Linked DNA regions of Anatilimnocola floriformis. The protein of the gene in region 1 interacts with the protein of each later gene in a pairwise test. Links are inferred from orthologs where the notes say so. Each region holds a gene or a part of one and is shown on either strand. Other genes may lie near its edges.

Evidence for each region.
Region 2: the proteins of dnaX (region 1) and dnaE interact in binary tests that used the Escherichia coli proteins (3 or more experiments, as listed by UniProt). The link is inferred for Anatilimnocola floriformis from one-to-one orthologs.

The regions. Positions count from the first base shown.
Region 1 is NZ_JAMLFW010000002.1:681,712-696,940, reverse strand. The notes cover bases 6,352-9,220. They hold dnaX (DNA polymerase III subunit gamma/tau), read left to right. Parts: upstream 6,352-6,775; coding sequence 6,776-8,665; downstream 8,666-9,220. Other genes in these bases: recR (recombination mediator RecR), read left to right, coding at 8,689-9,220; M9Q49_RS27460 (cohesin domain-containing protein), read left to right, coding at 6,352-6,417. In the rest of the region: more of M9Q49_RS27460, read left to right, coding at 1-6,351; more of recR, read left to right, coding at 9,221-9,288; rpoN (RNA polymerase factor sigma-54), read left to right, coding at 9,410-10,903; M9Q49_RS27435 (hypothetical protein), read right to left, coding at 10,905-11,690; M9Q49_RS27430 (hypothetical protein), read left to right, coding at 11,887-13,221; M9Q49_RS35830 (S8 family serine peptidase), read left to right, coding at 13,813-15,229. UniProt on the Escherichia coli protein: Part of the beta sliding clamp loading complex, which hydrolyzes ATP to load the beta clamp onto primed DNA to form the DNA replication pre-initiation complex.
Region 2 is NZ_JAMLFW010000001.1:747,371-763,849, forward strand. What follows is about bases 6,225-10,343. They hold dnaE (DNA polymerase III subunit alpha), read left to right. Parts: upstream 6,225-6,564; coding sequence 6,565-10,143; downstream 10,144-10,343. Other genes in these bases: M9Q49_RS03065 (c-type cytochrome), read left to right, coding at 10,249-10,343. Also shown: M9Q49_RS03035 (DUF1553 domain-containing protein), read right to left, coding at 1-1,963; M9Q49_RS03040 (alpha/beta hydrolase), read right to left, coding at 2,237-3,100; glmM (phosphoglucosamine mutase), read right to left, coding at 3,230-4,573; M9Q49_RS03050 (hypothetical protein), read left to right, coding at 4,716-5,063; M9Q49_RS03055 (SDR family NAD(P)-dependent oxidoreductase), read left to right, coding at 5,353-6,069; more of M9Q49_RS03065, read left to right, coding at 10,344-14,562; M9Q49_RS03070 (hypothetical protein), read left to right, coding at 14,572-15,138; M9Q49_RS03075 (hypothetical protein), read right to left, coding at 15,135-15,533; map (type I methionyl aminopeptidase), read right to left, coding at 15,624-16,382. UniProt on the Escherichia coli protein: DNA polymerase III is a complex, multichain enzyme responsible for most of the replicative synthesis in bacteria. This DNA polymerase also exhibits 3' to 5' exonuclease activity. The alpha chain is the DNA polymerase catalytic subunit.

The DNA.
Region 1 (15,229 bases):
AGTGCGACCTTTGTCTCCACGACATTTCGCAGCCCGAGCACCACCTTGGCCATCGATCCCAACGTGACGGGAGATGCGCTGACGGTCGGTACGCTGCCGCAATTCGGCGCGAACCTAACTTTGGGAGCGAGTGGCGATCTGCTGCAAACGATTACCTTCAACGGCGGGACAACTTTTGCCACCGATCGCAATTTGAGTGGTTTCGCCAAGAACCGGATTCGCTTCGAAAATGGAATCAAGCTGGCCCTCGATGGCAGCGGGAGTGCAAGTCTGACCACACTGTCGCAGATTGAATTTTTGACGGCGTCTGGGCTCAGCACGGTCGACGGCAATCTGCTGCTGTCTGCCAATGAAACGACTGGCGGAAATTCGATTGGGGCCGGTGTGTCGCTGGCCGGCAACGCGGTGTTGCAATCGACAGGGCGCGGGAACGTGTCCATTTACGGCAAGGGAGGCGAGCAGCCATTTAGCAGTTTCAATTACGGTGTGCTGGTGATAGGGGCCAATGCCCGCATTGCAGCCGCGACCGGCACGCTGAATGTCACGGGTTTGGGTGGTGGTCGAACATCGACTGGCAGCGGCTACAACGTGGGTGTGATGGTCAATGCCGGTGGCTCGATTACCGGCGGCAGCGGCGCGGTAACCATCAACGGCACGGGCGGCGGCATGACAACCCAAGCCGGCAGCACCAACGATGGCGTGCGCGTGGAAAGCATCGGTTCGCGGATTAGTTCGGTTGATGGTTCGCTCACCGTCACTGGTAATGGTGGTAATGGTTATCACGGCGTGATCTTGTCGATGGGAGGCGAGATTGCGGCGAGTGGCAGCGGCGATGTGAATGTCCTGGGTGTGGGGGGCAATGCCGAGGCTCCAACCAAGGTAGGTGTGGCTTTGAATGGCCCGCTCGCACGTATTGCTTCGGCGGGTGGCAAAGTGCGCGTCGAAGGTCGCGGTGGCGGCGGCGCGGCGACTGCCAATAACTTTGGCGTGTGGGTCACAGGGGGCGGAACGATTGCAGCCGGCGGATTGGGAACTACCACCGTCATGGGCAAGGGAGACTATCTCGACAGCAACTCGGGCAACACTAACTACGGCGTGTACCTGTCCGATTCCGGCTCGCGCATCACTTCAGGGGGCGGCGCGGTTTCGGTAGCGGGCACCGGCGGTGGTCGCAGCACTTCGATCAGCAACGCGGGCGTGTATCTAAATTCGCAAGCCGAAATCACTGCGGGGGGAACCGGCAGTGTGACCGTTGTTGGCAATGGAGCTGCGGTGGCCAGCGGAGCCGGTGAGGGCGTGTTGATCAACAGCCAGGCCAAGGTCACTTCCGGGGGCGGGCCGGTGCTGGTGCAAGGAATGGCGGGAGCGGGTTCCGCGGGGCGATCATCGCGGGGAGTTGTGCTCACGAACAACGCGACGATCACTGCCGGAGGACTGGCTGGTGTGACAGTCGAAGGTTGGGGAGCGACCAACGCAGCGGCGACGACATCAGATAACACCGGCATCTACAACGCGGGAGTAGTTACTTCCAGCGGCGGTGATATCGTGCTGCGAGGCTGGGGTGGCGGTGTGGGTTCGGCAAGCGGCACGAACGAGGGAGTGAGTGTGTCGGGCGGCGCTGTTGTCGCGGTGAGCAACGCGTCGATCAGCATTACAGGCACGGGCGGCAATCAAACCGGCACCTTATCTGGCCAGCGCAATGTCGGCGTGCGTTTGTCTGCTGCCAATGTCACTGCATTGACGGGGACAATCACCATTACCGGCACCGGCGGCGGTGCGGGCAGCTTCACATCTGGCAACAGCGGAATTCTGCTCGGCGGCATGTCGACTAGGGGCTTGCTCATGCTTAACGGAACCGGTGGCGCTGGAACATCCGGCTCCATGGGCGTTGAGTTCACAGGCTATGCGCAATCCTTATTCAACACAGTACGAGTGACTGGAAGCGTCGCCACGAAATCGACTAGCAACTTCGGCATCGCTATCGCGTCGGGCGGTGTCTTGGGTTCGGCCAACGTTCCGGTGGGAATCGAATTGATTGCCGATTCGATGAGCTTGAATACCAACAACAACATTTCTACCGGCCAGACCGGCATGGTCGTCGTCAGGCCGCTCACTCCCGGGTTTCGCATTAACCTTGGTGTCGCCGACTCGCCCGATCAGTGGTTGGGAATTTGGCCGGCTGAATTGAGTGCGGTCTCGACAGGCACGTTCCAAATTGGCGATAGCAATTCCGGCGACATTACGCTGGGCGCCACCGTCACAAATACGAACAATTCCAAAGCCAACATCAAATTGTCGCCCGGAACGAACAAGAACTTTGGCTTGAACGGATTTGGATTCAACCTGCAGGCGACCCAAAGTAACACATCCTTATTGACCGCCAGCGTGACAGGAACAGGAGCGATTGTGGGGAACGGTGGGCTGTCTGCCAACACAGTCACGGTTTTGGCAGAGAGCGGCAACATCGGCAGCCAGGCGGCGCCCATCTCGGTTCTCGCCAGCTATTTCAATGCACAGACGGCTGGTTCGGTCTATTTCACTTCAACCTATTCGATGACGACGGGCTCTCTCGGGATATCGGCTGGTGGAGTGGCTTTCCTGGTTTCAGGCGTGTTTCAACTGATGGCGTCGAATTCGATCAGCGACACCACCTCTTTGTATCTTGGGCAGAATGCCACGCTGGGTCTGGCGTTCAACTATCAGGACACGGTGTACAGCATTGCTGGCGACCTTGGCAGCAGGATCGCCAGCTATCTGGGGGACGAAGGAGGGACGTTGCCGCGGCTAACTATCGCTGGCGAAACGGGGACCTATGATCTCAAGTCCTATTTGGGCGACATCAACAGCTACAACCTTGGCTTGTTCGAAATCGTGAAGCGCGGCGGCAGCACGCTGCTCATCAGTGGTCTTAGCGATTTGAAGACCGTCACACGAATTGAAGGGGGAGTGCTGGTCGCTCAGCTCAGCACCTCGCTAGGGTCTTCTACCGCTTACACACGCGTGCTCCCTGGTGGTTCGTTGCGATTGAATAACACTTCCGTCGCGATTGCGTCGGAGCCTTTGCGACTGAGCGGTATGGGTTATCTGACCGATGCGGCGCTGAGCGTGAATTCAATCACGGGCGCGATGAGGTTCAATGGACCGATCACGCTTGAAGGCGACGCCAGCATGGGTGGTCCAATGGGGACCATTATCGTGGGAGGCGTCATTGACGACGGGAATTTTGCGTATGGTTTGCAGAAGACGGGAGGCTCTGCCGTCGTTCTGAACGGTATCAATCTTTATGATGGGCCGACGACCGTACGCGAAGGCTACCTGCAAATCAACGGTTCGATCAAAAGCCCCACCACCGTCGAAGCAACGGCATCGCTCTATGGCAGCGGCACCATTCACCATCAGCTGACCGTGAACTCCGGCGGTGCGCTCGATGCAACGCTGACAATCAATCGGCCAGGATTGCCTGCACTGGCGATCAACGGAGGAGCCAAATTGACTTCGTCTTTTGCCGCAGGCACCAACACCTCGCTGACCGTCAACGGCAGTATTACGCTTGGTTCGGCGGGCGTTTATCCGCGTTTGGACCTGATCAGGAGCACTGGCTTCGCGATTTCTGCTTCCGGCAAATACATCCTGATGCAAAACGATGGCAATGACCCCATTGATGGTTTCTTCACAGCGGGCTTCGGCAGCTCATTGCCCGTGGGAACCGTATTGCCCGAAGGCGCTGCAATCACGGGTAACTTCTTGACTTCGGGCATGGCAGCCACGATCAGTTATGTCGGCGGTGATGGCAACGATGTCGAAATCACCATCAATAACAGACCGACGATCAATATCCTCGCCGATCAAACGGTGAATGAGGATGCCGCGGCTACGACGATCAACTTGAGTGGCATCACGTCGGGAGGCATCACGCCGCAGGCGCTGCAAGTAACGGCGACTTCGAACAATACCACGCTGATTGCCAATCCGGCGATTAGCTACGCATCGCCAGCCACGACCGGAACGTTAACGTTCACGCCCGAACCGAATCGGAATGGCACGTCGACCATTGATGTCACCGTGCGCGATGCCGGACTCGATGGCGTGTTCGGCACGCTCGACGATAGTACGAATGCGACGAAGTTCACCATCACAGTCGCCGCCGTCAATGATGCACCGAGCTTTGTCAAAGGATCCGACATCAGCGTGACAAGTGCGTTTGCGCAAACGCGGCCGGGTTGGGCTACGTCGATTTCGCCGGGCGCCAATGAGAGTGCGCAGGTGGTCGATTTTCAGATCACGGGAAACACGAAGCCTGAATTGTTCTCTGTACTGCCAGCCATGGCAGCCAATGGGACGCTAACGTTCACTCCGGCACTGGGGCAGTACGGCTCGGCAACGGTCACCCTGCGGTTGCACGATAACGGTGGAACTGCGCTCGGCGGTGTCGACACGAGCGAAACGCAGACGTTCACGATCGATGTTTCGCCGCCGCAGTCGCTGCAGGTGTTGGCGTTTCTGCCGACGACAACCGGCGGCGTGGTGCACTTGAGCCAGCCCATCGATCCGAGTGTACTCAATCTGTACGACGTGCAAGGGAATCGCTTTGGTGCTGCCGATGTGGTGATTCAAGGGGCGAGTAGCGGCGTGATTCGTGGTTCACTTGTGGTCGATCCTGGTTTGCAGCGGCTGACGTTTGTTTCGACAACGGGTCGATTGCCAGCGGATAATTACACGCTGACGCTGCGGAGTGCGGCAAACGGTTTTCATGACGCGACTGGAGAGTTGCTTGATGGCGATGGTGACGGCCTGGCCGGCGGCGACTTTGTGTACGGCGTCACGGTGGCTGCCGCTCCGGCGAGCGCAGTGACGATCACTGTGCCGAATTTTTCACGCGGTCCGGGTCAGCCGGTGAATCTGCCAGCGAGCGGCACGACCGGCATTCCGCTCTCGTTCAGCAACGGCGGTGGGATCACCTCGGCGACATTTGAAGTGCATTACGATCCCACGCTCCTCAATATTTCCGCTGCCACGGTTGCTCCGGGTTTGCCTGTTGGTGCGACGGTGAATCTCGATACGACCACGGCGGGCATCGCGCTGATTCAGTTCAACAGCCCCACGCCGCTCACGGCAGGGACAACTCGGTTTGTAGATCTGCAAGCCGATGTGCCGGCGACGGCTCCCTATCGAACGAAGCAAGTGCTCGACATTGCGAACATCTCGCTCAACGCCGGCGCGGTGGCTGCGATTGATGACGATGGCGTGCAACTGGTTGCGTACTTTGCCGATGTGAGCGGCAACGGCGATTACACCGGTCAGGATGCGTCGTACCTCGCGCGCCTTTCCGTCGGCATCGATAGCGGCTTGGAACAATTCAAATTGCTCGACCCCTTGATCCTTGGCGATATCACTGGCAACGGCGACATCACCTCGCAAGATGTGTCGCTAATGTTGCAGCTCGCCGTTTCTATTCCTGTGGCCGAGGTTCCCACGCCGCTGCCGACCGGTTCGTTCTTGCAGGGCGGGCCCGATCCGAAGCTAAGCATTCCGCAGAACCTCGTCGCATCACCGGGCGAATCGCTCATCATTCCGGTCGATATCGATAGTATTGTGAATCTGACCGGCAACGGCTTGGCTTCGGCGGATCTGGTCATTTACTACGATCCGTCGGTTCTTGAAATTACCGAGGCAGCGCTTGGCAAGTTGGTTGCCAGCCGCGGCTGGCTGCTGTCGTCGCACATCAATCCACTGGCCGGGCGGATCGATCTGTCGCTAGCCGGGTTGAAACCACTCGAGGGGACCTTCCGCGGAGAACTCGCCCAACTGCAAGCCACGGTGAAAGCAGCCGCGCGACCCGGCGCTTCAGCGATCAATCTGGCGGCTACCTCGCGCCAGCGGTCGACGCAACTCAACGAAGGTTTTCTCACGCTGATCCCCGCGCCCACCGACGCCGCCAATGATCCGATCGACGGCCGTGTGACGATCCGTTCGGTCGCCACTCCAGTGACGACGAACATCGCTCAGTTGGTTGGCGAGCAACTTCTCATCACGGGCAGCGCGGCGAACGATCGGATCATCGTAGGTCACTTGCCCGATGGCCGGCTTCGCGTCCGCGTCGGCAATCAGCACTTGGGCGACTTCGCCGCGACCGGCGTGGCGATCGACGCGCAGGGCGGCGATGACTTTGTTTATGTTGCTCCCACGGCCCCGGCAGTTGTCATCGCAGCCAATATCGATGCCCTCGATCAAATCTTCGGCGGTGAGAGCAGCAAGGTTGTGTTGCACGCGCACGATCCTGCTGCCAGTGACTCCAGCACGCCGTTAAGTCTGCACGAACAAGCGCTGCTGCAAATTCTGTCTGCCTGGCAGCAGGATCATAGCGACGCGAGCGCAGCGTCGACCCCGCGGCGATCGATGGTGCGGCGGTTGTCCTAGTTGCGATTCATCGACCGCGGAGCGGTTCGCCGACTGCGATGCCCGATTGCTGAAAGGGGCCAGTTCGCCTACAAATGAGTGCTTCCCTTGCTGGCCATTCCAACGACGGTTGGAAAACACCAGCAAGGAGGGGCCTCTGCCCGAAAGGGGCCCTCGCGAGGGGGAAGCGTGAACCTGGTCAGGCCGTAATTGGAGCAGCCATAAGCGACGTACTCTTGTGCGGGGGCCTCTTTCTGGCAGCGGCTTGGAAGGGATGAAGGGGCTAGAGGTTAGGGACTAGGGAAATGCGGCGTTCAGTCTGCCGGGCTCTGCTTCATCTCTAACCCCTTGATCTCTTTCTCTCTCGCCCGAGGCGCGTATGGCTCTGCTTCCTGACGATCCGGCAGGCGACTCTAGCGCCGCCGATGCTGGCAATTACGTCGTCGTTGCTCGTCGCTATCGCCCGCAGGACTTTCAGCAACTCGTCGGCCAGCCACAGGTCTCGCAGGCGCTGGGAACGGCGATTCATACGAACCGCGTTGGCCATGCTTATCTGTTCACCGGCGCTCGCGGAGTCGGCAAAACCAGCACCGCGCGGATTTTCGCCAAGGCCCTCGATTGCGTCAAAGGTCCGACGACAGAGCCCTGTGGCGAGTGCGACATTTGCCAGGGAATCGCGGCGGGAAGCGATGTGGATGTGATTGAAATCGACGGCGCGAGTAATCGCGGCATCGATGAAATCCGCCAGTTGCGATCGAACGTCAACGTTCGGCCGAGCCGGGCGCGGTACAAGATCTACATCATCGACGAAGTTCACATGCTCACGATGCAGGCGTTCAACGCGCTGCTGAAAACGCTCGAGGAACCGCCCGAGCATGTGAAGTTCATCTTCTGCACCACCGAAGCCGACAAGATCCCGATCACGGTACTGTCGCGCTGCCAGCGCTTCGACTTCGCGCCGTTGCAATCGCAGGCCATCGTCGAGCGACTTGCCCACATCTGCACGCAGGAAGGCGTGTCGGCAGAGCCGCAGGCCCTGCAGATCTTGGCGCGACGCGCCAACGGTTCGATGCGCGACAGCCAGTCGCTGCTCGAACAGCTCCTTTCGTTCAGCGGCAAAGCACTTACCGCAGCCGACGTGCATCGGTTGCTTGGCACGGCCCAAGCCGGACGCCTCGCGGCGATCGCCGGCGCGCTGGCCAATCGCGACGCGGCAACAGCGCTGACGTTGCTCGACACGGCGATTCGCGAAGGAGTCGATGCGGGACAATTGGCCGAGCAGTTGCTTGGTTACTTGCGCGACGCGATGGCGGCGCATCTCGGTTGTTCGCCCGATTTGTTTTTGACAACCGAAGCCAGCGATGCCGCCGAGATGGCTCGCCTCGGCGAAGCGCTCGGACTCGATACTCTATTGGCTGCAGCGCAGATCCTAGATCAGTCTCTCGTCCGGATGAAGCAAAGCACACAAACGCGCACGCTTGTCGAAATGGCCCTCGTGCGGATCGCCCGGCTCGAGCAGTTGCAATCGCTGCCGGCGCTCATCGCCCAATTGCAAAGTGGCGCTCCTCTTGCGGTCCCCGCAGTTCCGTCGCGACCGGCATATTCGCCGCCGCCTCCGGCTTTCGCGCAGCCAGTGCCCAGTGCAAGCAGCGCGCCAGTCGCGCACGTTTCGCAGTCAGTGGGACCGCCGGTCAGCCAACCCCGAGCTCAGCCACTGCCGAATCCGCCTCCAAGCGCCGCCGATCAAAAAAAAACGGCCGACGTAACTGAACGGGACATTTCGCCCCCAGTCGAAGCCCCCAGCGACATTCCTTGGACAAATGCGGTAGCCCAGCAGATCTGGTCGCAAGCCGTTGAAGCCATTCAAGATATGACGGCGGATTACGCCCGCAAAGTCGTCGCAATAGCAATTTCCGGGCCAAACAGACTAGTTGCGTCGTTTAGAAAAGCGTATAGTCATTTCAAGGATCAGCTAGAGCGTCCCGAGCGGCGGCAGAAGCTGGAACAAACGCTGGCTGAAGTCGCCGGTCGCCAAATTCGTGTGGAATTCGATTTATTGCCAGATGAGCCCCAAGCGGCGGCTACGACGGCGAAACCACAGCCCACGGCAGCGCGCCGCAGGCAACGAATTAAGGAATTGGAACGCAACTTGCTCGTCCAGCAGGCGATCGCCGTTTTTGATGCCGAGATTGTCGACGTCATCGACGCGCCGCCCGCCGCCGAGGAACCGGAGTCCTCAGCGTCCGACATTCCCAACCCTGATCCATAAACCACCCATCTCTTACTTCTCGCATGGCCCAAGTCACTGATTCCGTGAGCAAAGTCATCGAGGAGTTTGCCAAACTCCCCGGCATCGGTCGCAAAAGCGCCGAGCGGCTCGCGTATCACGTGCTGCGGGTTCCCAAGAGCGAAGCCTTCGCCCTGGCCGACGCCATTCGCGCGGTTCGCGAAAACGTCCGCTACTGCGCGACTTGCTTCAACCTGGCCGAGAGCGAAGAGTGCAGCATTTGTGCGGACTCGCGTCGCGACCGCACGCAGCTATGCGTCGTCGAGCAGCCACGCGACCTGATGGCCCTCGAGCAAGCCGGCGTCTTTCGCGGCTTGTATCACGTGCTGCTTGGCCGTATCGCGCCGCTCGACGGCATCGGCCCCGATCAATTGACCCTGCCGCAACTCGTGCAACGGGTGCGGCAAGGAACGTTCAGCGAAATCGTGATGGCGACGAACCCTACTGTCGAAGGCGACGGCACGGCGCTCCACATTTCGAACTTGCTCGCAGAGTTCCCGGTAAGTATGACTCGCCTGGCGCGGGGAATCACAACCGGCAGCGTTTTGGAATACACGAACAAAGAGATCCTCGCCGACGCCCTTGCAGGTCGGCAGCGATTGTAATTTTTCAGTAGCTGAATTCGCCAGAATTCAGAGCGTTCGAATGATGTTGGCAGTCTGAATTCTGGCGAATTCAGCTACCAGACGATTGCTGTCCGCCACTTAACAAAGCAACCACCCAACCATGCGATTATCCTTTGGTCTTGAAGCCCGGCAGCTGCAAAAGCAGATCCTTGCGCCGCGGATGATCCAGTCGATGGAAATCCTGCAGTTGCCGTTGCAGGCGCTGCAAGAACGGATCGAGCAAGAGCTGTCGGAAAATCCACTCCTCGAGTTGCAAGAGCGCGATCCGACGTTGCCCGAAGAATCGACTTCGGAACCCGACCTCGGCGCCAACGAACGAAGCATCGAAGAAAAGCCGCTCGTTGTCGACGAAGCTCACAACAACGCCGACGACTTCGAACGGTTGTTGCAGCTCGATCGCGATGTGCCGGATTATTTCGACGAAACAACACGTCGCAGCGCTAACCGGATGGACGAAGATTCCGACCGCGCGCACGACACGATTTCGAATGTCGCCGAACGGCCTGAATCGCTGCAAGATTATTTGATGCATCAGCTCGGTGAGCTCGATGTCGATCCTCGCACGATGACCATGTGCGAACGAATCATCTCCGCCCTTGATGCGAAGGACGGCGGATATCTCCGTAGCAGCCTGCGCGATCTGCTCCCTGCCGATGCTCCGCCCGAAGATTTGTCGTTAGCCGAGAAGGCGCTCGAGCTAGTGCAAAGTCTTGATCCGCCGGGCATTGCGGCCCGCGATCTGCGCGAGTGCTTGCTCAAACAGTTACGGCCTGAAATCGATTTGTACGACGAACAAAAAACGCTGATCAGCAACCACCTGGAAGATCTGCGCGACAACCGCATGCCGCAGATCATGAAGGCCACGGGCTACAGCTTCGATCGCATCAAGGAAGCCTGGGAAGAGCTGAAGAAACTCAATCCCAAGCCGGCCGCTCAGTTTGCCGAAGTCCACGTGCCCTCGGTCGAGCCCGACGTGGAAGTCGAGCGCGGCGAAGACGGCAAGTGGAAAGTGATCGTTGAGGAGAGTCGCACGCCGCAGCTCTTCATCAGCAAGTACTATCGCGAGCGTCTCGCCAGTGGCGAAGCCACGCCGGAAGAGCGCGAATACATCAAGCGCAAGGTGCAAGCCGCGCAGTGGCTCATCGAATCGATCGAGCAACGCCGCAACACGCTGATGAAGGTCGCCCAAGCCATCGTCGAGCATCAGAACGAATTTCTCGAGGAAGGCCCCGAGCACATTCATCCGCTCAAGATGCAGCAGATCGCCGACAAAGTAAAGGTGCACGTCACCACCGTCAGCCGGGCGGTTGACGACAAGTACATTCAAACGCCCCGCGGCATTTATCCGTTGCGGCGGTTCTTCGTCGGCGGCACGCAATCGGACGACGGCGAAGATGTGGCGTGGGACATCATCCGCATTCGCTTGCAGGAAATCATCGACAAGGAGGACAAGTCGAGCCCGCTGAGCGATGACGACATCGTTCACGAACTGAAAAAGCTCGGCCTCGAAGTCGCCCGCCGCACGGTCACCAAGTACCGCCAAAAAATGTCGATCCCCAGCAGCCGTCAACGGCGCGACTGGTCGAAGACGTAAGCTATTTCGCCGCCGGTTTCACTTCAACTGCGCGGGCAAGCGTCACGCCGCCCCCGCGATCGTTGGCCAGCCAAGCGCTGCAGACGAAAATCGGCTCGGCGTGATCGGCAGGAACTTTGAAAGTGAGTTCCATGACGTGGTCTTCAGCCTTCGTCGGCTTATTGAGGTCGATGACCCAGATCTTTCCTTCCTGGCGCACGGGAACCGAGTTCGCTGTGACTTTTTCCGGATGCAGTTTCGGCCCAGCCGCGGCATTCGGTGTGGCCAGTGGTGTGAACTTCAGCAGGCCGCGAACCTCACTGCTGAAAGTGATGCGAACCGTCACTTCTTCACCGGCCTTCACGGCAGCGGCTGGGAATTGCATGCTCACGCCATCCACATAGTTACCCAGGCCATTCAGTCCACCCGCAGCCGTTCGCGCCTTCTCGTCCGTCTTGGCTGTCGGTTTGCGCGGCGCGTTGAGCACGCCGAGCGGTGATTTATCCGCATTGAAGAAGCGAATCAGTTCTTCGCCAGCGAGGTCACCGACGTCGACTTCCAGTGTGCCCTTGGCCGGAATTTCCCAAGGCCCCGCAATCACCTTGCCGATCGGTTGGCCGATTCGCCATGACTCATCGAACTTCACGACGCTGATTTCTGCCGGCTTGGTGGCGGTGTTCGCGAGCAGATATTTCACCTTGTCGCCTTGGTGAAATTCCTGAATGAACAGGCCCTGCCGGGCATCGATGCCCGTGCCGATGATGCCAAGTGTCATATGCAGAAGAGTCAGATAAACGGCTGCCGACATTATGGTTTGCTCCTGGAGTAGCCCGTCGACATTGTGTTCGGCTGCGACGTGGCACGCAACTTCCGCCGCACTTGCTAGCCAAATTCCCGCTAGCAGCCGTGTAAATCAGCTGAGACTTGCTCTGGTTCGATCAACGCCTGTTGCAGTATCATTGCCCGACCAATCTACAGGCCCACCCATTCGCAGGAAGTCACGGATGACTCGCGCGACCCGCTTTGTATTTGCTGCCAGTTGTTTGTTCGTCGTCGCTCTCACCGGCCGCGAACTCGTCGCTCAAAACTATCAACCGGCCGGCCCAGCAGCGCAACAACCGCAGCCGGGTGCTGCTCAACCGGGCGCTCAACCAGCTCGCACCAGCGTGTATGGTCCCGCGCTCGGTTCCACTGCGGCCCAACCTGCGCAAGGTCAGCCTCAACAACAAAATCCACAAGCCGCGCCGCGACAGAACTATCAGGTTCAGCCCGCGCAAGGACAACAACCTGCCGCTGCCGGCCAGGTGCGTCCCGTCTCGGGCGATCAGCCCATTCGCCAGCCGCAGAATGGCGCGGTCGGCCAACCTGGTTTCAATCAGCCAGGCGTTGGTCAGCCTGGCGGCCCCGCTGGTCCCGCAGCGCTGAACAACGTGCCGCGAGCTGCCATCGTGCAACCCATGCCGCAGCAGCCCGAGTGGTTTCCGCTCGATCCCAAGGTGCAAGAGTGGGTCGATAACGTGCTCCGCTATTGGGAAGAGCGAAGCAACAAGGTCAAGACGCTCGAGTGCAAATTTCAGAAGTGGGAATACGATCCGGGCGCGATTCCCAATCAGTTCCAGCAACTCAAAGCCCTCGGCAAATTGAATGAGCTCCCCTTCAGCAAGTATGCCCGCGGCGTGATCAAGTACGCCGGTCCGGACAAAGGCCTATTCAAAGTCGAAGAGCTGATGACTATCGCCGTCGGCGAGAAGAACCCCGATGGCACGCAGAAATTCAACCCGCAGCCGAAGGAAAACGGCGAGCATTGGGTGACCGACGGCAAACGCGTGTTCGCCTTTGATGCCAGCCAAAAGACGCTCACCGAATCGCAGCTGCCGCCGGAAATGCAAGGAAAGTCGCTCGCCGATGGCCCGTTGCCGTTCATGTTTGGTGCACGGGCCGAAACGATTCGCGCTCGCTACTGGATCCGCCCGCTGAAAGCCGAACAAGCCGGCGAGTATTGCCTCGAAGCCGTTCCGAAAGGTCGGCAGGATGCAGCCAACTTCAAGATGGTGCAGATCGTTCTTGACGAGAAACAGTACCTCCCCACTCGCATGCAGATTTTCGAAGGGGACTGGAGCCCGGTGAATCCGCACCGCACGGCTTATCGCTTCGACGACCGCAATGAAAACGACGCGAAGGTGGCGCAGACATTGCTCGATCCACTCAATCTGTTTACCCGGCAATTCTTTCAAGTCGAAACACCACACGGCTGGAAGCGATTGGTTTACGACGGCACCGGCAAACTCATCAGTGGTGGTGCTAACACGGCGACTCTGCCTGGACCGTCGCTCAAGTAAACCAACGGTCTGGGTGCGCCCTCACAGCGCCGCCGACTGCCGCATTTGCCGCAACGACTTATGAAGCCCAGCCAGTTGGGCAGTAAAATTGCTTGCTGTATCTGAATTCAGTCGCAGCAGATGCATTCAATTCCCAGCGACGCCAAATACTCGGCGATCATCGCAATCGTAAGCCGATCGGCAGTTCGCTGTGGGGAATAATTCGCCGTTCTTCAAATGCGTGCGGAACGCCTTCGAAGCTGACTGGCGGCCAATTCAAGATCCCTGTCGACAGATTGCTAGAGTCGACCTGATACTGCTCTGCAGATGATGTAGTCAGAAGTCATAATTAATTATCTCCTGTCCAGGCCGCTCCAGTTCAATTTGATAGATCCCTGGCGGTTCGAGCCGATGAGCTTCCAATGGTCCAGGGTCTGACACACGCTGTCAGCACTGCCACCGGTCTCCTAATTTATGTGAAGCTCACATTAAAACCATCGCGTTGCGATGATTGCATTCAGTCGCGGAATTGCTAGGCTTGCGGCGTACGAATCTTTAAGCTGTAAAGATTCTTCAGTCGTTAATCATCCTGCTTGCCTCAGGAATTCTGCCATGTTCAGCAAGAACCATTACATCAATCTGGCCAGCGGCCGTTTTGATAACACGCAATTGAGCGATCTCGACGCTGCGTTTGAGAGCTTTGATGCCAGCAAACCGAGCTCGGGCTTGGTGATTCACTTTCACGGCGGCTTGGTCAACGAAAAGGCCGCGATGACCTCGGCCGAAGCGTTGTTCAAAACATTTTCCGAAACGGGCGCCTATCCCTTTTTCTTCGTGTGGGAGACAGGCCTATGGGAGACGTTTCGCAATAACCTGACGGAGATCGCGCAAGAGACGCTCTTTAAGAAAATTGTGAGTTATCTGGTTGACCATCTCTTGAAGAAGCTGGGAGTGGATTCTTCGTCGTTCGCGCTCGAGTCGGTCGCCGTTGGCAAATCGCCGCAGGAACAAGTGGAAGAGTGGATCGACCAGCAAAAGGCTCCCACCAGCCCAGTGCCGCAGCAGGCTCCCTTTGACGAGATTCGCAATGAAGAAGCTCGCGCAGGCCTAACGGGGAACGAAGCCGATGAGCAGGAATTGGCGGCTGCGATGCGCGGCGATGCCGAACTGCAGAAGGAAATCGATGAGCTGAACAGGCAGTTGTTTGCGCCTCCCTCGTCCGCCGAGGCCAATGAAAGCGGCCTGGGCTACAAGACGCCGGGCCATCTCACGGCCAGCGCACTGCAGGAACTGAGCGGTATTGCCGAGCGGCCAGAAAGAACCCCTCACGTTCCGCCCCCGGTGTCAGCAGAAGAATCGCTGATCGGCATCGGGATCACCGTCGGTCGCGTTGCGGTGGCAGCCGCCCGCATCGGCTATCGAGTCATTCGCCGCTATTCCAAGGGCCGCGACCATGGACTCTACACGACCGTTGTCGAGGAGGTGCTGCGCGATCTGTACGTTGGCAAGCTCGGCGCGGAATTGTTCTGGAATCAAATGAAGCGCGACACGCTCGATGCGTTCGGCGACGACGATCGACTGTACGGCGGCACCGCATTCTTGCGCCGACTGGTGAAACGGTTTGAAAACGTTGCAAACCCGCCGCGGGTGACACTCGTTGGGCATAGCGCCGGCGCGATTTACCTGTGTAATTTTTTGATTCATGCCCACCGCGAATTCAAGCAACTGCCGGATGTCAAATTCGACGTGGTCATGCTCGCGCCGGCTGTCGATTTTGATCTCTTCAATCAGGCCATTCAAACACAGCGGATCGGCAACGTTCGTTCCTTCGGCATGCGCGATCAATTGGAAGCCAAGGACGCACTGCTCGCGCCGTTTTCAAGCACGTTGAAATATGTCTATCCAAAGTCGCTCCTCTATCTGGTGTCCGGCTTGTTGGAAACAGAAGTCGACCGGCCGCTCGTCGGCATGGAGCGGTACTATCCTGGCAAGCAGTACGAAGGACGTTTGTTCCAAAGCGTTGCTGCCG
Region 2 (16,479 bases), on another replicon or contig:
CTTCGAGACGACGGCGGCTCATGCGCCAGACGTATTTGTTATCGGGATCGCTGCTGTAGTTGGCGTCGTTGTGAGCGCTCGACATTTGATACGTGCGGCTGAGAACGATCTCGCGGATTAGCTGCTTGGTCGACCATTTCTGGTCAATGAACCGCAGGGCCAGATGATCGAGCAATTCGGGATGCGTCGGCATGTCGCCCATCGCGCCGAAGTTATCGACAGTATCGACCAGACCGCGGCCGAAGAGGTGAAACCACACGCGATTGACCATCACGCGGGCAGTGAGCGGATTGCTTTTGTGCGTCAACCAGTTGGCCATTTGCAAACGGCCGCTCTGGGATTTGTCGACTTGCGGCGAGCCAGGGAACTGCAGCACACGGACAAAGCCGCGATCGACTTCATCGCCGAGGTCGTTCACCTCACCGCGGATGTTGATTTTGCAATCCATCAGCTTCGCAGATTCGCGCACGCCCATCGCCGATTCGCCGGGCGGGGCCATCTTCTTTTCGAGCGCATCGCGCTCATCCATCAGCTGGGCCAGGCGGCGTTCTTCCTGACGGAATGGATTGGCGTTTTCGGCCTTCTTCCGCTTGGCGTTTTCTTTGGCTGGCTTGTTGGGGTTTTTCGGATTCCCCAAGATCGGCGCGGGGCTCAGATCAGCTGAGCGTTTGGCGTGGACGAGGTCGAGTTTCGCTTGATTGATTTCACGTTCGATCCGCGCGAGCTCACGGCGGTCTTGCTCAGAGCCGGCTGATTTCGAAGTATCGACGAGCGATACGTATTCCCCTTCGTAGCCGGTTTTGTTGTTGCCGCGTTTCACACCCGAGAAAACATCGGTGCTGCGAAAGATGCCGGCGAGGGCGTAATAGTCTTGCTGTTGAATCGGATCGAACTTGTGATCGTGGCACCGAGCACAGGCGACCGAGATGCCCATGACCGCGCGGGTCACGACGTCGATCTGTTCGTCAGCGACGTCCATCGCGAACTGCTCGGAGTTCTTTTCGTTCAAGCTCCGTGGGCTGAGGGCGAGAAAGCCGGTGGCCGTGATGTGTTCGTTTTTCTCGGCAGCGCCGCGCGATGGCAGCAAGTCGCCGGCGATCTGCTCGCGAATGAATTGATCGTAGGGTTTGTCCTTGGCGAAGGCGTCGTAGACATAGTCGCGATACCGCCAGGCATAGTTGTACGGAATGTTTCGCTCTTTGCCGCTCGATTCGCCAAAGCGGGCGACGTCGAGCCAGTGGCGGCCCCAGCGTTCGCCAAATTGCGGCGAGGCGAGGAGCTGATCGACGAGCTTTTCGGTAGCCTTCGGCGCAGGATCGAGGACGAAGGCATCGATCTGCTCAGGCGTCGGCGGCAGACCGATGAGATCGAAATACAACCGGCGAATGAGCGTTGGCTTGTCAGCATCGGCGACCGGTGTGAGCTTATGTTTTTCCAAACCGGCGAGGACATAGCGATCAAGATCGGCGCGAGCCCACGTGGTGTTCGTAGTGGCCGGCGGCGGCGAGTTCTTCACCGGCTGCAGCGACCAGAATTTGCGGGCATCGACTAGGCTGATTTTCTTACCGACCGTGGAGGTATTGCTCTCGCGCGGATCGGGGGCGCCAAACGTGACCCACTTCACAAAGTCGCCGACGATCTCGTCCGACAGCTTTTGCTTCGGCGGCATCTCCAAGCCGTCCTGGTGTTTCAGGGCTTGGATGAGCGGGCTCTGGTCGGGCTTGCCGATGACGATCGACGGGCCCATGTCGCCACCCTTGCGGATGCCGGCGCGGGTATCGAGCCGCAGGTTCCCTTTCACTTCCTTGGCGCTCGCCGAATGGCATTGGTAGCAATTGGCGATCAGAACCGGGCGGATCTTCTTCTCAAAAAAGTCGAGTGCCGCCGGCGTGATGTTCTCGGCCCCGTTCGCGAGCCGCAAGCCGCCAGCCAAGACGAACAAGAGTGGCAACAGGCGCTTCATGGGAACCTCGAAGGGCGGTTAGTTGGGTCAATCAATAAGATGCGCAGCGGTGGGCGGTTATTGGCCTTCGTTAAGTGGGCCTAGCGCGTGCCTCATCCCATCTGCTCAGAAATCGACGCTTCAGCGTAGCAAAATCAGCGCCGCACGCGGAAACGGCGCACTTAACAGCGTTAGACTATCCGCCCGTGACGGTTGACGGTTTTCGCGAAATTACGTCAACGTAATATGACTCCCGCCGGTAAATGCCACGGGCCCCATCTCCCCATCGCCGAATCACTCCACCCGCCACAGCCACTCCAGCGATTCCGGCAGAATCGCGCCGCCGTGTTTGCCGTTGTGGCCGCCGTCGCCGCCGACGAATTTGTGGTCGTACTTTTTGTACTTCAGCGCCGATTCCATCTCAAGGTTTGCCAGCCACCAGTTGCCGTGTTCGTTGTTCACGTCGTTCGAGCCATCTTGCAGGAAGATGCGTAGCGGTTTGTTCGGCGTCTTCCGGATCAATGCGTGATAGACATGGCCGCCGCGGATGTTCGTGAAGCTGCCGACGTGGCTTAGCACTTTGCGAAACGCGTCGGGCCGTTCCCAAGCGACCGTGAACGCGCAAATGCCGCCCGACGAGATGCCGCAGATCGCTCGCTGGTTCGGATCGTCGGTCAGTTTGTAATCCTTGCCGACGGTGGGGAGGATTTCGTCGAGCAAGAATCGCGAATACTGATCGCTGAGCGTGTCGTATTCAAAGCTACGATTGTTCGCCTGCCACGGGCTCTCGGATTTCAGCTCGCCCTTATGACCGGGATTGATGTAGATGCCGATCGTCACCGGCATCTTCCCTTTCGCGATGAGATTATCGAACACAATCGGCGTGCGGAACTCGCCCTTCACATCGGCGTAGGCATTGCCGTCTTGAAAAACCATCACGGCCGCGGCTTGTTCGGGTTTGTACTGCGCGGGAACGTAAACCCAGTAGTAACGCTTCGTACCTTCGAAGACTTTGCTCTCGTGCTCGTAGCGCTGCAGCTTGCCAACCGGCACATCGGCTTGACGCTCGGAATCAGGGCCGAGTTTGAACTGCTCGTCGGCAGCGAAGATGGTTGTGGTGAATAACGCGATGAACAGGCAGCAGAGGGAGCGAAGCATGATGTTCTCCAGTGAATGTAGGCCGGAACAAGCGGCACTCCGCGCAGTTCCGGCAGGAAGCTGCGATCGACGTCCAACTGCTCAAATGCCGGAACTGCGCTGAGTACAGCTTGTTCCGGCCTACCGCTATTAAACCTTTTGCAGAATCGCGTTTGCATCGGTGCACAGCTTCGCTGCCGCGTCGGCTGTCGGCGCTTCGGCGATGATGCGCACGATCGGTTCAGTATTGCTGCCGCGGATGATCAGCCAGCGGTCGGGCCAGTCGAGTCGCAAGCCGTCGAGGCGATCTGCGGTCGCTTCGGCAAAATGCTTTTGCAGCGCAGCGTACGCGGCGGGAAGTTTTTCCGCGGCGAGGGGCGTCGTGGTTTTGTGAATGTGATAGCGCGGTAACTCGGCGACGAGCTCGCTGATCTTTTTGCCGCGACTGGTGATCGCGGCCAGGATCTGCGCCATGCCGACGAAGCTGTCGCGGACGTAGACGATGCGCGGATCGATCGGGCCGCCATTGCCCTCACCGCCGAAGACAGCGCCGACTCGTTTCATTTCGTCAACGACGTTGGCTTCGCCGACTGCCGATCGGCTGAACGGCGCTTGGTATTTTTCGGCAAGGTCTTGCGACATGCGACTCGTCGAGCAGTTGGTCACGACCGGGCCGGTCTTTTGACGCAGCACATGATCGAGGCAGAGAGCGACCGTGTACTCCTCGCCGATGTAGCGGCCTTGCTCATCGATCACGGCCAGGCGATCGGCATCGGGATCCTGACAAAAGCCGATATCGGCGCCGGCGGCGACGACTTTTTCTTGCACCGATTTCAGATTCTCCGCCGTTGGTTCCGGCGGGTGAATGAATCGGCCGGTCGGATCGCCGCCAAGAATTGTCACCTGGCAACCGAGATTTTGCAGCAAAGTTTTTCCCAGCAGGCTCCCCGCGCCGGCGTTGCTATCGAGCAGCACCTTGCAGCCGCGGGCTTTGATGGCAGCGACGTCGACGGTCTCCAGCAGCAGTTTCAGGTGCGGGCCGGTGGTGTCCGATAGCGGCCGGATCGTGCCGATCTTGTCGTGCGGGGCCCAGGCAAAGCTGGCCGCGCGATAGCCATCGAGCACCTTTTTGCCCGCAACGGCGGGGATTACTCGGCCTTCATGGTTGAAGAGCTTAAGGCCGTTATAGGGGAGCGGATTGTGGCTGGCGGAAATCTGCACGCCGCCGACCGCGCCATAATGCCGGACTAACACACCTAAAGTCGGAGTCGATGCGACGCCGGCATCCCACACGTCTTTGCCGCTGGCGGCGAGGGCCGACTGAACAGCCGCTGCCAGCATGCTGCCGGTGGTGCGGCCGTCGCGGCTGACAATCACCGGTCCGGGCGGCAGCGTCGCCGCGAAAGCAGCCACATAACGGACGGCCAGGTCGGGCGTCAGACTTTCGCCAATCACTCCCCGCAAACCCGAAACACTGATGATTGGCTCTGCCACGATTGTCTCCTCCGTGTGACGACTCAAAAAGACTTCCCCCCCAACGGCCCCTTAGTATAGAATCGCGCCAGGCGGTTATTACAGCGGGCGCTCATGGAACGGTCGTCCTAAATACAGCAACGGGCAATAGGAACGGTGGGTCATGCAGAAGGTGTTAATGTTCTGGCGGCAAGATCCGGGCGTAAAGCAGCCGGCAGAAACGATCTCACAAGAGTTGAGCTTCGGTGAAGACGTCGAAGGGCTGGTCGACCTGCCCATCAAGGACGTGATCGACCGGATCAAAGCCGAGTTCACGGGCATCGACGAGAAGCCCGGCGTGTTGTTCGGCCGCGGCCATGCCGGCAAATTCGAAGTCAGCTGGAGCTGGCAGTTCTTCCGCATCGAAGGCCCGCACCTGGAAGAAGACGACCGCCAGAAGTTCCTCTCCATCGGCCGCGACTTCGGCTGCCAGGCGTATGAGCCCAAGCCGACGTTCCCGATGAAGAGCTAGTAGCGAATTGCTCCTGCGATCGCTGAATCTGTTTACAAATCAATCGCGTGCATCATCTGCACGCGATTTTTTTGCGCGCTGTAGCTGTAGCTGTAGGCCGGAACAAGCGGTACTCCGCGCTGTTCCGGCAGGAGGCTGAGATCGACGTCCCTCTACAAGTCATGCCGGAACTGCGCTGGGTACAGCTTGTTCCGGCCTACGTCATACGTTGCTGCAAGATTCTGGCGACTCCTCGGTATATCCCGGCAGATACAATCTGCCACAATCAACGGGAACGAGGAGAGAAGTCATGAACACTCAAGCACCAGTCGTCGTGATCACGGGCGCCTCGCAAGGAATCGGCGCGGGGCTCGTGCAGGGTTTTCTCGCCCAGGGCTATCGAGTGGTTGCCAATTCGCGCTCGATCAAAGCCGATAGCAATCCCAATGTGCTGACCGTGGCTGGGGATATCTCGAGCCCCACGGTTGCCGAGCAAGTAATCGCCGCCGCTGTCGAAAAGTTTGGCCGTGTCGACACGCTGGTCAACAACGCCGGCATGTTTCTCGCCAAGCCTTTTACCGAATACACGGTCGAGGATTTCAATCGCGTCATCTCGCTCAATCTGGGCGGCTTCTTTTATGTGACACAGCAAGCGATCGGCCAGATGTTGAAACAGGGTGGCGGCGGACATATCGTGAATCTCACGACGTCGCTCGTGCGGCAACCGATGAAAGGTGTCTCTGCCGCGATGGCTTCGATTACCAAGGGTGGTCTCGACGCGGTGACTCGCGGCCTGGCCATTGAATATGCCGACCAGAAGATCCGCGTGAACGCCGTCGCGCCGGGCATCATCGAAACCCCCATGCACGCTCCCGAAACGCACGACTTTCTCGCCAGCCTGCAACCGCTGAACCGGATGGGTTCGGTGCAAGAAGTGGTCGATGCGGTGCTGTATCTGGAGGGGGCAAAGTTCGTGACCGGCGAGACTTTGCATGTCGCCGGTGGAGCCCAGGCAGGGAAGTGGTGAGACGGCAATTGTGCTGGGCTCGCTTGTTTCAGTCTGCGTTACTGACGCGCCAAACTTCTTGACATGCCACCGCAGATTTTGTACAATTGAACAGTACTCATTGCCGATGAGCGTTACCAGCGGATGCACTTTGGGGCCATCGGCTGATGCGCTTGCGTTGATCTATTTTCGACGAGAATGATCGATCGTTTGCAAGTTGTTGTTGAAAGGATAATCAAGTGGTGAGAAAAGGTTGTGGTGCTGTTTTGGAACTGTTGTAATCACCCTCCCTTGAGGGATGAAAGTGTTGTGGGGATTTGGCGGTCGTTTTCGCTAAGTGATTTACTCAGAATGGTTTGTGGATTTCGCAGAACTGAAACAACTGTTGTGAGAAATCGAGCTCCATTTGCCCTCGCTGGTTTCTGCCGATGCCCTAAAATGACAGGCTGCTAGCAGCGACTGATTCGACCCGATTGGCCGATCTGTCTTCTCCCTTACTTTTGCAAGGATGCCCGCATGTCGCGCTCGTTCGTCCACCTGCATTGCCATTCGCATTACAGCTTGCTCGATGGCGCCTCGCCGATCGGCAAATTGGTGCAGCGGGCCAAGGACCACGGCATGAACGCCCTGGCCCTGACCGACCACGGCAATCTGCACGGGGCCCTCGAGTTCTATAACAAAGCCAAGGCCAAGGGGATCAATCCGATTCTCGGTTACGAGGCCTACATCGCCCCCGGCAGCCGCTTTGAAAAGAAGGACGCCGCGAACAGCAAGGAAGCCAGTTATCACCTCACGCTGCTCGCCCAGAATCGCGTCGGCTTTAAGAACCTGATCAAGCTGGCGTCGCACGCGATGCTCGAGGGTTTTTATTACAAGCCGCGCATCGACAAGGAAATTCTCGAGGCCCACAGCGAGGGAATCATCTGCCTTAGCGGTTGTGTGTCGAGCGAGTTCAGCACGGCGATTCTCCGCGGCGGCGACGGCGAGGAAGCCTTCAAAAAGGCAATGGAAACCGCGGCCTGGTTTCACAAGCTCTTCGGCGATCGCTACTTCGTCGAGATCATGAACAACGGCGTCGATATTCAACGGCTGCAGTTGGAAGGGGCCGTCGAAATCGCCAAGCGGATGGGCCTGCCGCTCGTCGCGACGAGCGATGCGCACTACGTCGACCGCGACGATGCCGAAGCCCAAGACGTGATGTTGTGTGTGAACACCGGCAAGTTCCGCACCGACAGCAACCGGATGAAGATGGAGAACGACTCGTTCTATCTCCGTTCGCCGGAAGAAATGTATGCGCACTTTCCGGGGCTCGAAGATGCCGTGGCGCGCAGCCAGGAAATCGCCAACAGCGTGTGCATCGATCTCGAGCTCGGCAAGCGGCACTTCCCGGTCTATGCGTTGCCGGAAGGGCGCTCGACGGCGGAGTATTTGCGCGAGCTGTGCATCACAGGTCTGAAGGATCGTTACAGCGACGATCCCGAAATGCTCAAGGATGATGTACTCGCCGATGTGGTCATCGCGCGTCTCGATCGCGAGCTCGACGTCATCAACAAGCTGGGCTTTCCGAATTACTTTCTCATCGTTTGGGACTTCGTTCGCGAAGCCCGCGACAAGGGCATTCCCGCCACGGCGAGAGGTAGCGGTGTCGGCGCGCTCGTTTGTTTTGCGCTGTATTTGAGCCACGTTTGTCCGATCAAATACGACTTGCTGTTCGAGCGGTTTCTCGATCTGAATCGTAAAGAAGCGCCCGATATCGACATCGACTTCTGCAAAGAACGTCGCGGCCTGATCATCAATTATGTGAAGGAAAAGTACGGCGAAGCCAACGTTGCCCAGATCGGCACCTTCGGCACGTTGCAAGCTCGTGCGGCGATCAAAGACGTCGGCCGCGTGCTCGGTTTGCCGATGGATCGCGTCAACAAAATCACGTCGCTCGTGCCGGACGTGCTGCACATCTCGCTCGAAGAAGCGCTCGAGCAATCGGACGAACTAAAGCAGCTCAGCAACAGCGATCCGGAAGTTGCCGAGGTGCTGAAGCTCGCGCAAAAGATCGAAGGCCTGGCCCGCAACATCGGCACGCACGCCGCGGCGGTGGTGATCGCCGACAAGCCGCTCACTGAGTACGTGCCGCTGGGCAAAGTCAGCGGCAAGAACGACATCATCACGCAGTGGTCGATGGGTGACGTCGAAGCAGCTGGCCTGTTGAAGATGGACTTTCTCGGCCTCCGCAACTTGACCATCCTCAGCAAAGCCGAGGAAATCATCCGGCAGACGACGGGCATCACGATCAACCCGTATAAGTTTCCGCTCGACGACAAGGCGACATTCGCTCTGCTGCAGCGCGGCGAAACGAAAGGCATCTTCCAGCTCGAATCGGGCGGCATTCGCGACCTGCTGCAGAAGATGAAGCCCGACCATTTCCGTGACATCATCGCGACGAACGCGCTCTATCGCCCTGGTCCGCTCGAAGGCGGTATGGTGCGCGACTACGTCGAAGTGAAGAACGGCCGGCAGCAAGCGAATTACATTCATCCCGTGTGCGAAAAGGTTCTCGGCGAAACGCACGGCGTGATGGTGTATCAAGAACAAGTGATGCGGATTCTGAACGAGCTCGGCGGCATCGAGCTCGCCAGTTCGTACACCTGCATCAAAGCGATCAGCAAGAAGAAAGAAGAGCTGATCGCGAAAAACAAAGATCAGTTCCTGAAAGGCTGCGGCGAGAAAGGTCTTGCCAAGAACGAAGCCGAAGATTTCTGGAACATGATCATCAAGTTCGCGGGCTACGGCTTCAACAAAAGCCACTCAACCGCCTACGCCCTCATTGCATATATGACTGCGTACTTGAAGGCTCACTATCCGGTTGAGTTCATGGCCGCGCTCCTTTGTGGTGATATCGAGGGCCGCAATTTCAAAACGAAGGATGCGCTCGTCGAGCATCTGGAAGATTGCAAGCGGATGAATATCGAGGTCGTGCCGCCGGATGTGAATAGCAGCGATGTGGAGTTCACGGTCGGCGACGGCAAGATTTATTTCGGCCTCTCTGCGATCAAGGGTTGCGGCGGCAACGCGGGCGAAGCGATTGCAACCGCGCGGAAGAAGGGTGGGCCGTTCAAGGACTTGTTTGATTTCTGCGAACGGGTGGATTCGAGCGGCGCGAGCAAGGGTGTGATCGAAACGCTGATCAAAGCCGGCGCGTTCGATTGTTTCAAAGCGAAGCGGTCGCAACTCGGCGCGATTATCGAACGAGCCATTCAGGCCGGTCAGAGCGTGGCGTCGGATCGCAAGAGCGGCCAGAAATCTTTGTTCGGCGCGTTCGGTGGCGACGAAGAAGCCAAGCCCGCCGTCACGATGCCGGATATCGCCGAGCTCGTGCCGAAAGAAATGGCGCAGGCTGAGAAGGAAGTCCTCGGCTTTTATCTGTCGAGTCATCCGCTCGATGAATTTCGAAACAAACTCGCCATGTATCGTTCGCATACGGTGACATCGGCGAAGACGCTGCCGGAAAAGCAGGAAGTGATTCTCGGCGGCATGCTCGCGGCGCTGAAGTATGGCAATTCGAAAGATCCCAAGCCGGGCATGCCGTCGCGCTGGGTGATGTTCGACTTGGAAGACGTCGAGGGTGGCGTGATTCGTTGCACGATGTGGCCGAGCACCTTTGCCGAGTACGGCCAACTCGTCGCTCCCGATGCCATTCTCATGGCTCGCGGCCGCGTCGATCGTCGTGGCGGCGAAGAAGCGAATCTGAACATCGACGAGCTCACCACGCTCACCGACATCGACGAGCGGAGCACCAGCGGCATTGAGATCCGTTTTGACGAACGGCAGCACGGCCCGGAAACGGTGAAGAAGGCCTACGAAATCATCCGCGGCTATCCACCCACTGGCGAGAAGCCTGGCGTCCTGAAGATGCAGGTCATTACCGAGGATCGCACGCTTGTCGATCTGCGAGTGAAGAATCGCTTGAGCATTACGAAAGAACTCGAAGCGCGACTGCAAGATCTGCTCGGTGCGGGTTACTTGCGATTGCTCAAGTCACCGCCGAAACCATCTGCCGACCGGCCCAAACCACGGTTCCAGAAAGCTGGCGCGCGGTAGGACTCGCGTCCCAAATGTGCCCAGCCGAAGGCGGCTGGGTTCCTCCGTAGCAATCCGTTGTCTCACCAGCGACAATCGACGTGACTTCTTCACGGAGATTGCTTCATGGCCAGCTGGCGGTATTTCGGCGCGATTGTCTGCGCGTTTTCACTCGGCGTTATCGCTGCGGCGCAAGAGGACGAAGAGGAACCCTTTCTGCCGGGGCTGATCGCGCAATTTCAACAAGCCAAGTCATCGCCGGTGCAGCGACTCGAAGCCGTCGTGGCGGCCCATTGGAATGCACGGCCTGATGAACGACTCCGGCCTGGCGAACTCTTTACCGTCACCTACCGCGGCGTGCTCGATGTGCCCGACGATGGCCAGTATCAGCTGCACTTGCACGGCAATGGCCAGGCCCGCGTGCTGCTCGATGGCAAGGAGTGGATCGCCGATCAAAAGCTTTCCGGCTGGGCCAGTTCCACGACTCGTCAGCTCACGTTCGGTCCACTGCCGATCGAAATTCAATTCATCGCCACCGCCTGGCCGGCGCAGATCGGCTTGTTCTGGTCCAGCGATCGCTTTGAGCGGGAACCGGTGCCGGCGCGAGCTCTTCAGCATGCGCGCGAGATGGTGGTGTCGGACTCATTCGAACGTGGCCAGGTTCTCGCGCGAGCTCTGCGCTGCGAAGCATGTCATTCTTCCGGCGAGCAAAACCGCGAGCCCATGCCGGCGCCGGCCCTCGATCAACTGGCCGGCAATCTGCAGCGCGATTGGCTGGTGAATTGGCTTCGCGACGATGGCACCCACGATCAGTTCAGCAACATCCGCAAGTCGCAGCGGCGGATGCCGTTTCTCAACATCGCCGCGGATGAAGTCGAGCTGCTCGCCGACTGGCTGCTCGCGGGAGATGGCAAAAAACCGAAACCTGTCGCCGAAAAACCACCCAAAGCCGATCCCAAGAAGAAGCCGCGCACCACGGCCGAGCTGCATGCGGCCGGCGAGAATCTGCTGCGAACCAAAGGCTGCCTCGCCTGTCATGAAAGTGGCGAGTTCGGCGAGAGTGGCCTCTATGGCGGCGGCGATCTGACCAACATCGCCGCGAAACGCCCTCCAGAGTTCTTCGCGCAATGGCTACAAAAGCCGGAGACGCTAAATCGCGATCATCGCATGCCTGTGTTCGATCTCACCGCCGACGAACGCGAAGCTTTGTCGACTTATTTGAGTAGTCAGGGAAAGGGAGCCGAACGGCGCGAGTCGCGAGATGAGGCAAAGGAAAGAAATTCGCGTGCGCGGGAGATCGCGCGCAAGTATCGCTGCGACGAATGTCATCGTTTGCCCGAACAAGAACAAATTGCGAAGCTGCCAGCAGCCAAGTCGCTTGCTGATTTAACGGCAACATCGAATTGGGAGAAGTCGTGTGTCCGTGAGACGGCAAAAGATCCTAGCGGCCAGCCGTTGTTCACGCATGCTGCGCCGGTCAGCGATGCGCTGAAGGACTATTTCTCGCAGCGAGTCGCGCCCGACAAGACCTCCCTTAACAAACCCGACGGCGCGCAACTCGTCATCGAAAATAACTGCCTCGCTTGCCACTCCCGCGAACCGCAACTCGCCGGCGTGCTGCCGAAAAAGTTCGGCGATAAGCTCGTGCGCCTCGCCGAGTCCGATCCGGAACTCGCGCCACAGATTCCCGCTCTCACGCCGCCGTCGCTCAACAGCGTCGGCGACAAGCTGACCGATGCGGCGCTGGCTGGAGCCATCACGCGCGCAGGTCCAGCGCATCGGCCTTATCTGCAAGTGCAGATGCCGAAGTTTCGCTTGTCGAAAGCACAAATCGAGCAAGTCAGCGCGCACTTCATCGGCAGCGATCGCATTCCCGATTACGAGCGAACCAAACATCCGGAGCCGCAGCCAGCGCAGCTCGCCGCGCGAGCGCTCGCCGGCAAACGACTGGTCGGCACCGACGGCTTTAGCTGCACTGCTTGCCATCAAGTCGGCAGCGTGCAGCCGGTGAAAGCGCCGCCAAACGCTCGTGGCCCGACCCTCTCGATGCCGCAGAATCGGCTCCGCAAAACGTGGTTCGATCGCTGGGTTCGCAATCCTGCGCGGATCGTCCCGCGGATGGAAATGCCCTCGGTACAAACGCCCGTTCGCGGCGTGCTGCAGGACAATCTTCACGACCAACTCGCCGCCGTCTGGCAAGTCCTCAGCACTCCCGGCTTCGAACCGCCGTTGCCCGCGCCGGTTCGCACGCTCCGTTTTTATTCCAGCGAAGACAACTCGCAGCAACAGCCGCTCGTCGTTACCGATCTGATCGAATACGAAGGCCAGATGCTGGAGCGCGCCGCGCTTATCGGTTTGCCGAATCGGCAGAACGTTCTTTTCGATTTCGCCACGCACCGGTTGCTCGCTTGGAGCCAAGGGGATCTCGCGCGGCAACGAACGAAAGGAAAGAATTGGTACTGGGAGCCGGCGGGAAGTGCGCTACTGACGACGGGAATCCAGGAATCGGAGTTGGCCGTGGAAATCGACGGCCGACTATACTTCGCAGTCGCTGACGGACAATGGCTCGCAGAGCCCGAGCAATTTCGATTGAGCAGCGATCAGGCCAGCATTAAGTACACTCTCCGTTTTCGTCGCAGCAAGGAAGATGCCCAGCCGCCGTGGACTGTTTCGCTGCGAGTGCGACAGGACTTGAAGCCGGATTTCAACGGGAATGGCTTGGTTCGCCACTTCGAACTATCCGGCGTTCCAGAGAACGCCAAAATTCATTGGCGACTGCTCGATGCCAAGAAACATGGCATCGAGCCGAGCGAAATGGAGACGAGCCCGCGCGGATTGAGTTTGAAATTGGCCAATTCGGGCTCGATCCAAGTCTCGGTCGACGGCCCGACGGAGTTTGGCTGGCTCAAATCGGACACAGCGACTATCGAGTTCAAAGGGCTGGCTCAAAGCAAGGTTTCTTGGAACGCGAGCTACCGTTCGCAGCTCCCTGCCGACGAATATCACGTGCCACGTTCACCGGCCGTTCCTTTCACGCAACCGCCAGTCACCATCGCGCCCGGCATGACCGGCGAGCGATTGACGCTCTCCACCGACATCATGCCAACCGCACTTGCATGGCGGCCGAACGGTGAACTCGTGGTCGCCTCGCTCAAAGGTCAAGTTCTCGCTTTTTCAACCAACGCACAAGCGACGGCGCAGCTGCAAGGAGAGCTTCTCGCCGATGGCTTGGCCGCCCCCTACGGCATTCAGGCAGGGCCTAATTATGTCGATGTCGTTGCGAAATATGGTCTGTTAAAAATCGTTCGCAATCGGGATGGCAGCCACGAAACGAGCCTGATCGCCTCTGGTTGGGGATACACCAGCGACTACCACGACTGGGCCGTTGGTTTGCCGAGTGACAGCAGAGGCAACTACTACATCGCCTTGCCCTGTTTTCAGGACAATCGTGCGGACGCGGCGAAACGGCTGCGTGGCTCGGTTCTGAAACTAACTCGGGCGATCGACGAGCAGCACCATCACAGGATGTACAATTTTGAAGTCCTCACCCACGGCCATCGGTTTCCGATGGGAATGGCACTGAATGCCGAGGATGAATTGTTCGTCACGGATAATCAAGGCAACTACAACCCGTTCAATGAGCTGAATCATGTGCAGCCGGGGAAGCACTACGGCTTTGTGAACAAGGGCGAGGAGAAGCCGCAGGAACTCACACCGCCGGCGATCGATATTCCGCATCCTTGGACGCGGAGTGTGAATGGCATCTGCTTTTTGAACACGCCGCGGACTCTGAATGACAAGCAGCTGACAGCAGTGCGCGGCAGTGTCAGCATCTTTGGCCCGCTCGAAGGACATCTCGTCGGCTGCGAGTACGACACGCGGCGACTCATTCGCATGAGTCTGCAAAAAGTCGACGGCGAATATCAAGGCTGCGCTTATCCGCTGACCGTTCCCACGCCCGCCGAAGAAGCGCCGCTAGGGCCGATCTGCTGCGAAGTGAGCCCCGCCGGTGAACTCTTCGTCGGCAGCATTCGCGACAGCGGCTGGGGCGCGGGAAACAACATCGGCGAAGTGATCCGCATCAAGGTCGATCCGGCTAAACTCGGTTCCGGCCTGGCCGAGATGCGGGCGATCGTCGGCGGCTTTGAACTTGAGTTCTTCGTGCCGGTTGAGAAGGAGTTGGCCGAGCAACTCGAGAGCTATTCCCTCAGCAGCTACCGCCGGGAATCGACACCCGCGTACGGCGGCAACGACATCGATCGACGAACGGAAAAAATTGCGAAAGTCTCGCTCAGCCCGGATCGCAAACGAGTGATCTTAGCGCTCGATCAACTAAGAACGGGGCACGTCTACGAACTCCGGATAAAATCACTGGCACCTGCCGAAGAGACATTCTTTCCCGCCGAAGCGCACTACACGCTGCGGCGAGTTCCCAAGTAGCAGGTTGCCATGAATTCACCATCGATTGCCCGTCCAGCACCGATCGCAGGCGAGGAGCTGCGCGTCCCGCTCTCGATGGCCGTTGGGATCATCGGCATGGGCTTTGTCGCCTTAATCTTTGGCGGCGGCATTGCGTTGCTCACTTGGCGGAGCTTTACGTTCGGCGGTCCAGCCGGCGAATATACCTTCACCGACTACGCAGGTTGGTTTGGCCTGTTCCTCGGCGTGTGTGGACTGCTGCTGATTCCCGCCGGCGTGCTGCTCCTCTTCAATCGCGGCGCTCTGGTGCTCGGTCAGGACCGGCTGCAATACGTCGTCAACCGTCGGAAGGTGATCACGCAGATTCCTTATCGCAACATCGCCCGCATGGAGATTGCCACGGACGAAATCGGCGCACGCTTCATCGGCATCGAACTAGCCAATCTCGCCGATCCGGAGACCTATCATCCTGACGCCACCGGCTGCCAAGATCTTTCCGGTTGGCACTACAAGATCGAGAACAACTCGCCGCGGTTCCCTCTGGAGCAGATCTATCAGCATATCGCGACTCAAGCGAACGCGACGCGACGGAGTTAATCGTAAGCCACCACCAGCTTCGTCTTGATCCCCGGCTTCTTGGCAAACGGCACGGCTTTCAGTTCTTCAATGTTCTTGATGATCGGCAACGGCTGTTCGACATCCGGAAATTTATAGAGCGGCGTCATCTCACCGGTCGCAGGATTGAAGATCGAACTCGCCGGCGCGGGGCCTGCTTCGCCGCGATTGAATTTGAGATAGACGAACTTCTTGCTGGCCGGATCGAAGGCCGTGTATTGCTCGAACCGCCGACCGCCGCCGAAGTTCACTTTATACGTGACTTCGTCTTCACCCTCGCCGCTGCTGATCACGTAGCCAGATCCTGCCGAGGCCACGTTCACCGCGAGCAGCGAAATCAACAGCCAAGCCGACGTGCGAAAGTAAGTCGCGTTCATGTGAGCTTTCCGGATAAGAGAAAACGGCCTCGCCGATCTGGCGAGGCATTTCGTTCTCAACCTCGAATATCCGGCCGTTGCATTTGAACGTCAACCGACCGCTTCCGAACGCGTCGCAATAATCGGCTCGCCGTGCGTGATGATCACCGTGTGCTCAAACTGTGCGGTGCGGTTGTGCGGATGACCAATCAGCGTCCAGCCGTCAGCGGCTTCGTTGACTTGTGTGCAGTGTGTGGAAAGAAACGGCTCGACGGCAATGACTTGACCCAGCCGCAGCCGCCGACGATCGCTGTGGTTGCAATAGCTGACGATCCCTTCCGGCTCTTCGTGCAACTTCCGGCCGATGCCGTGGCCGGCGAGGTTCCTGAGCACTTTGAAGCCGTGCGACCTGGCAACTCGTTCGATGACCCTGCCCAGCTGATTGATGGCAGCTCCCGCGCGAGCATCGGCCAGCGCGGCATCGAGTGCCAACTTCGTCGCGTGGCACAGCAGCGAGTTCGACTTCGCAGCCGGCGGCACCACCACCGTGCCGCCCGTATCGGCGAAGTAGCCAGCAAACTCGGCCGAGACATCGACATTCACAATGTCGCCAGCCTCGATCACTCGCGCCCCGGGAACGCCGTGCGCGGCTTCCTCGTTCACGCTGATGCAGGTGTGGCCGGGGAAACCATAAGCAATTCTCGGCGCCGACCTAGCGCCAAAATGCTCCAGCAACTTGCCGCCGATTTCATCCAGCTCGACCGTCGTCATGCCGGGCTCGACGGCTGCCAGCATCGCATCGCGAACCTTGGCCACGATCCGCCCAGCCCGCAAGATGCCGTCGAGATCACTTTGGTTTTCAATAGTCATCGATTTCTTCCTTGCTCGCCGTTCCGTTTCACCTAGTTTGTCCAACGATGCCTGAATTGTTGGGCGTCCCTCTATACTCGATCCTATCGAGCAACCT